Regions from separate parts of the Shewanella sp. MF08487 genome, predicted to be linked through region 2. Evidence: riboswitches for the same ligand, from Rfam matches in the RefSeq annotation. Region 2 holds a riboswitch; the other holds the start of a gene.
What was found. A riboswitch is a leader RNA that binds a small molecule or an ion and turns the genes downstream of it on or off. The one in region 2 is predicted to bind cobalamin.
Positions count from the first base shown of each region.

Region 1 (3,419 bases), on a different contig from region 2:
CTTCGGCATCATTGATTTCCACACCGCTTAAGGCTTCAGCCTCTGTTTCATTGGGGGTAATAATATCGACCCACTTGAGGCAATCATTGCCAAGAGCCGTTGCAGGGGCTGGGTTTAATACCGTAATAATACCGCGCTTTTTAGCCAGTTGTAGTGCTTTTGCCACTGTGGCAGCGGGGGTTTCTAGTTGGATTAGTAAATATTGGGCACTGGCAAAGAGCTCGGTATGATTCTCTAAATCATGGGGTGACAGACTGGCATTCGCACCGGCTGCAACACCAATGGTATTTTCGCCATCGTCACCGATAAAGATCATCGCAGTGCCGGTATTTAGCCCGGTTATTTGGCTGATACCTTCAGTACTAATGCCGTCTTTAATCCAGTTCTGACGCATATCATCACCGACACTGTCTTGCCCAAGATGGCAGATAAAATCAATGCGCGAGCCTGGTTTGGCTAAGCGAGCACAGGCGACGGCTTGATTCGCGCCTTTTCCCCCTTGTTCAAGCCGATATTCACGGCTCATCAAGGTTTGCCCCGCAGCGGGCAAGTATTCAAATTTCATCACATGATCAGCATTAGCGCTGCCGATAATCAGTATCTGGCTCATAAAACGCTCACTGTTAGCAATCTTTGCGATTGAGATAAGAGGCATCGTAGACACGCAAACTGTCGACCAGTAAATCGACAAAGCCTTGTCTATCTAGGCCAAATAATACAGTGGCATTGGCGGGTTTACCTGTGAGTTGATAGCGATCAACCACAGTCATGCCTAAGGTCAGTTCGCTTTGTGTTTCAATGCCGACCCAACAATCTTGTGCCTCGAATAATTCAGGTTTGAGCAACCAAGCGATAGTGCAGGGGTCGTGCAATGGCGCGCCAATAAAGCCCCATTTAGGATCTCTGTGGTAAACCATAAAGAAATCCAGTAACTCTGCGACGCACTTGGCTATTGGATTTGGGATAGCGCGAATGCGTTCTATATCTTCATCCATGATTTGCGCTTGATGGGTGACATCGAGTCCGCACATGGTAATAGGAATCCCGGATTTAAAGACCATATCCGCCGCTTCAGGATCGACAAAAATATTAAACTCGGCAGCAGGAGTCCAATTACCCACGCCCGCGGCGCCGCCCATTAATACGATGCGTTCGATTTTATGGTGTAATTCACTGTGACTTGCCAATAACAGTGCGATGTTAGTCAGTGGCCCAGTTGGGATTAAGGTTACGGGTTGAGTGCTTTGGCGAATTTGCCGCGCCATCAACTCAACCGCCGTCATCGCTTGTGGACTAAAGCTGGGTTCGGGCAATACGGGGCCATCAAGCCCTGTTTCGCCGTGGACATTGTCGGCAATAATCAATTCACGTGCCAGTGGTTTAATGGCACCGCCCGCCACGGGAATATCGCTACGCTTTAACAGGGTTAAAATGCGCAGGGCATTATTGAGGGTTTTATCTGGCGTTTGGTTGCCTGCGCTGGTCGTTACGGCAAGGGGATTAAGTTCTGGGTGAGCTAAGGCTAAGATAAGTGCAATGGCATCATCATGCCCGGGATCGCAATCAAGAATAATTTGACGAGTCATACTGTTACTTCCATTAAACAGCTGTTCTAGCGGCCTAGCATAACATGCCCTATGATGGACGCTAGTCTGTGTATGTGACTCTAATGATAAAGTGTGACCTTTTTCGTATTTTGTTTAATAAGCTACTAAATATCTTTCAGTTATTGATGCTGATGGGCTCTCGATTGATGGGCGCCGCTGCGTTTGGAACCTGCATTTTAGGCGATATTTTTAAGCATAAGAGCACAATAGTGCTTGAGAGTAATCACTGCGAGGATTGATGTGGATTAATGGACTTTTATCCATGTAGACGTCTATAATGCGCGCGTTCACTGCCAAATGGCAGTCTGTTTAATGTACTAAGGGTTACAAGACGCAATATGCTGCTTTTAACCCCAGTTTGAATATTAAGTCAACCTTCTGAGGTGCTCGCCTGCTAAGGCAGCGAGATAATCGGGAAGCCTGTGAAATGCAGGCACTGCCCCCGCAACGGTAAAAAGTGAGAGACGGCCGTACGTGAGCGAAGAGTCTAATATGGACTCGATAGACGTAGTATGAACCATGAGTCTCGTGTTAATCCGCAATGGATTAACCTAGCTTAAGTCCGGAGACCGGCCCTAAAGGTGTTTTTGAGATTTCGGTGGGCAGATTTCAAAATGCGATAGTCAATGTCAGTTTTGGTACTGAATGATGCATATCGTGGCGCTAATGCCCCGTTTTCCTTGCAGGAGTTAAAGGTAAAATGGGAACAAATCCAACAAAAATCGCGCTGCTAATGAGTAGCCTGTGCAGTTTTTCAATTATCGCGCCCGCTATGGCGGCTGACGATACCAGCGCAGCTAAAGTCGATGAGCATGTCGTCGTTATTGGCCGCTCTGATAATACCCCGTTAAATATTGCTGCTAACGTGAATGTGATTGATGCCGCCGCGATTGAAATGAGTGGTGCCACTAGCGTGACTGAGGTTTTACGTGGTCAAAGCGGTATTCAAATTTCGGATAATAATATTGGAACTAGCTTTGCAATGCGTGGCTTTAGCGCCAGCACTGCTGTTAATAATACGCTGATTTTACTTGATGGTCGTCGTCTCAATAATATCGATATCGCAGCGCCTAGCCTTAATGCCATTCCGCTTAATCAAGTGGATCGTATCGAAATTTTATCTGGTAGTGCAGGGGTACTCTATGGCGATCAAGCCGTTGGTGGTGTCATCAATATTGTTACTAAATCCCCTGAAAATAACGGTGGTAGCATGCAGTTGTCTGGTGGCAGCTTTGATACCTATGAAGGCCGTGGCGATATTTCAGGCGCCATCAACAAAGACTGGCGCTACTTTTTAACGGGTAGCTACAATCAAGGCGATAATTATCGTGAGCACAATGCTAACGAAACCGGCTCTATTTTAGGGCGTATTCAGTATAAAACTGCGACCGATTCATTTTTTATTGAAACCAGTTATTACGATGATGATCGTGAAAACCCAGGTTCACTCACCAAGGCGCAATTTAAAGCCAATCCACGCCATTCTGATAATACCCAAGAGTATATTCATGAAATGACCACCGCGGCGCGTACAGGTTATCAGCACCAGCTTAATCAACACTGGGCGCTTGCTGCAGATGTCGATTATAGCGATACCTTAGTTTCCTCTTTGAACTGGGGCGCTAATAGTCAAAATACGCGTTCAATGCTGATGTTTAGCCCCAAAGCGATAGGTAATTATGCTACGCGCCAAGGTGAGCTGAACTTAGTGACGGGTTTAGATATCAGTCGTGGTAAGGCCGATTTTGATAGCATGCAGCGTAGCAATGTGCAGCAAATGCAAAGTGCCTATGTGCATGCCACTGTGCCTTT
Region 1 covers NZ_JBOZPB010000005.1:22,112-25,530, reverse strand. The annotation lists gene rbsK (ribokinase) at 1-610, opposite strand, end outside; gene rihA (pyrimidine-specific ribonucleoside hydrolase RihA) at 624-1,586, opposite strand; cobalamin riboswitch at 1,972-2,199, shown strand; gene ACRN9H_RS04990 (TonB-dependent receptor) at 2,308-3,419, shown strand, end outside.
Region 1: another riboswitch for cobalamin. It lies ahead of ACRN9H_RS04990 (TonB-dependent receptor); the one in region 2 lies ahead of ACRN9H_RS12415 (ABC transporter ATP-binding protein).

Region 2 (3,419 bases):
TCAGTCGATATTTCCAGACTTCCACTATTCCAGACTTCTACAATTCCAGATGTAAGTTATGGACGTTTAAACGTATGGACGTCCATAGTACGCGACTTATGATCGTCAGTGCAAGGTCAAAATCACCTGACGATTTACCCTGCTCATCGGAGATTTTTGAGCACTTTTAGCGGTGATTTGTTGAGTGAATGCTTTAATGGCAAATTAACAGGGCTGTTTTCATTGGTATTAAGCCATTTTTTAACAACATAATGCCCATAAGATTAAGTATCACCGCCTGAATGATGTGTTTTTTGAACATTCGCTCTTGAACATTAGCCAAGGAATACGATGAAACAAATACAACTATTATTACTACGCCACGGTGAGTGTGAAGGCGGCGCCATCTTACGCGGGCGTGTAGATGTGCCATTGAGCGAAACGGGTTGGCAACAAATGTCGGCGGCGGTTGCAGCGCAGGCCAGCGTCTGTAGCGCCATTTATAGTTCAACTTCACGCCGCTGTGCTGACTTTGCCCAAGCTCTGGCCGCTGAGCTGCATTCAACGGCGCCGCTGTTAACTGGAGTACCACCGTTAAGTACGGCGCTATCTTCAAATTCGACATCAGCAAGCAACATATTAACGGCACAGACAAAGCCATTAGAGGCGCAATTTTTGTCAGATTTACAGGAAATAGATTTCGGTGATTGGGACGGACGTAAACTCGATGAACTCTATCAACAAGAGGGCGAACGTTTAGCCGCCTATTGGCAAAATCCTTGGCAAGCGCCGCCGCCCAACGGTGAGACTATGGCCAGTTTTGAGTCGCGAGTGAACTATGCTATTGAGCAAATACTTGCCGCTGAGTTTGAGCAATTGTCTATTGCGTTAAATTCTATTGCCTTAAATAAAGATGAGGCTCAAGACGGTACGCTCACGCCTACTGCTAAAATATGGCTAGTGAGCCACGGCGGTGTTATCCGCCATTTAATGGCGCGGGCACTGGGGGTTGAACGGGCCGTGGGTTTTTATAGCCAACTTAATTTACCCGTCGCCGCAGTGGTAAAAATTAATGTGCTGCAAGATGAGCAAGGCACTCGTTATTGGCGTTTAGATTGGCCGAGCGGTCGCTGCGAATAACGTGACTCGCTGCCGTCGGTTATAACTGCAGGGAGTAACAGAGTTAGTCATCATAGTTAGCCATTTAAACCATCCGCTAAGTTGAAGATTTTTCTCATCTTAGCGGCGCGATTGTCGATTGCCTATTAGGGTAAATATAGGATAATGCTTTCTCTTGATGTTACCGCTCGCATACGATCCTGCTATAGCGTAGCGGCTAACGTCACAGAAATAGGTGTTGAGGGTTTTGAGTGGTGCAAGGGGAGTTAGGCAAATATTGCTAAGCCTCTTTGCCAAGGCTAAAGATTAATTTCAACATAATAGGGAATCGGGGAGCTGCTCGTCAGTCAGCCCGAACTGTGCCCGCAACTGTGCGTGACTTTTATAGAGTTTTAAATATAAAAGTGACAAGTCAGGAGACCTGCCTATTTCTGTTATCGCTGCGTGCAGCTTAAATTCTTGAGCGGGTGACTCGAGGGAGCAGATGACTATGTGTATAACGATTATGTATACAGCGACTATGTATACAGCAACTATGTGTATCTCCTTTTTTAGTGCAGGTTTGGACTCGCTAGGAGCGCCGCGTTGGTGAGACTCTCTGAAATCCAAACCAGCCGCAGCTTAAATAGCTGCGATACCCCACTTGCCAGCCAGCCAGTTGCGCTTGATGTGAGCCATTTGAGTTGGAGTATTGATAGCAAAACTATTCTTACCGATATTAACTTTACACTGCCGACAGGGCAGATGCTTGGGCTGATTGGCCCTAACGGTGCGGGTAAGTCTAGTTTGCTGCGCTGTTTGTATCGATTTGTGCGCCCGACTCAGGGCAAAATCACCTTATTTGATCAAGATATTGAGCGCTTATCGCCCAAAGCTTTTGCCTGTAGTGTTGCTGTTGTCCAGCAAGATACGCCGCATTATTTCGACATGACTACAGAGCAATTGGTCAGTATGGGGTTAACGCCGCACAAGGGCATGTTCGACACTAACTCTAGCAAAGATGGCGAATGCATTGCTAAAGCGCTCGAAAAAGTCGGCCTCAGCCATAAAATGTACCAGCAATATGAGCGTTTATCGGGTGGTGAAAAACAACGCGCCTTGATCGCTCGTGCCATAGTGCAACAGCCACAACTGCTCATCCTCGATGAACCCACCAATCATCTTGATGTGCGCTATCAAATTCAAATTCTTGAGCTGGTGCGCAGTTTGGGTATTAGTGTGATTGCTTCCATCCACGATCTTAATTTGGCCAGTGCCCTGTGTGACAGCTTATTGTTAATCCACAACGGCGAGGTCAGTGCCATGGGCACACCGACAGAGGTATTAACTGAAGCGCGTATCGCCGATGTGTTCGGGGTGTGCGCTCAGGTATCTGTTCATCCGCAACATAAAAATCCCTTAATCAGCTATTTTTATGGTTACCATGATGCAACCCATAACGGGGACAAACGAGGTGAGAGTGAATGATTCAGACGAGTCAACAACGCAGTATTGCACCTCAAATTTGGGGCCTATGGTGACACTTTTGACAAGACAACAGTTGATGCTGCTGGCGTTAGCCATGCTGACATTGATTACACCGATAGCCGCGACCAGTTTTGGTGCGGCAAACATCAGCTTTATGGATGTTATCCAGGTGTTTATCAATAAGGTTGCTAACCTCGCTCAGACAAGCGGCATGACTGAGCGCATTGTGATGGAGCTCAGGCTACCGCGCATTTTACTGGCTTTTGTGGCGGGGGCGGGTTTGTCACTGGCGGGCAGTGTGTTGCAAACCGTGACGCGCAATCCGCTGGCAGACCCGTATTTATTTGGCATTAGCTCTGGCGCGTCCTTTGGCGCTGTGGTGATGTTGACCTTATTCACTGGCTCTGGATTTTTTGATAATGCTGGCATGGCGGCACATTCTGGGCTTTTTAGCGGTTCGGGCGCCTTGTCGGGTTTGCTTTGGTTTAGCTTGCCCTTGGGCGCTTTTATTGGCGCCAGTTTGTCGGTGTTGATTGTGTTAGCGTTATCGGGACTTGGGCTTAATAGCCAAGTCGAGCGCATGCTGCTTTCAGGTGTGGCAACCTCCTTTATGTTTGGCGCCCTAACCAGTTTACTGTTGTATTTTTCCAGTCCGCAGGCCACGGCTTCGGTATTGTTTTGGAGTTTAGGCAGTTTTGCTAAGGCCAGTTGGTCGTTACTTATTTTGCCGACTCTGGTTGTTGGGGTGAGCTTATTGATTATCTTAGGCATGAAGCGGCAGATTATGGCGCTGCAAGCGGGGGATGAAACCGCCCATACCTTAGGGGTAAATGTACCTAAGTTACGACTCAACA
Region 2 covers NZ_JBOZPB010000017.1:4,454-7,872, forward strand. The annotation lists gene ACRN9H_RS12410 (histidine phosphatase family protein) at 331-1,119, shown strand; cobalamin riboswitch at 1,383-1,541, shown strand; gene ACRN9H_RS12415 (ABC transporter ATP-binding protein) at 1,687-2,565, shown strand; gene ACRN9H_RS12420 (FecCD family ABC transporter permease) at 2,612-3,419, shown strand, end outside.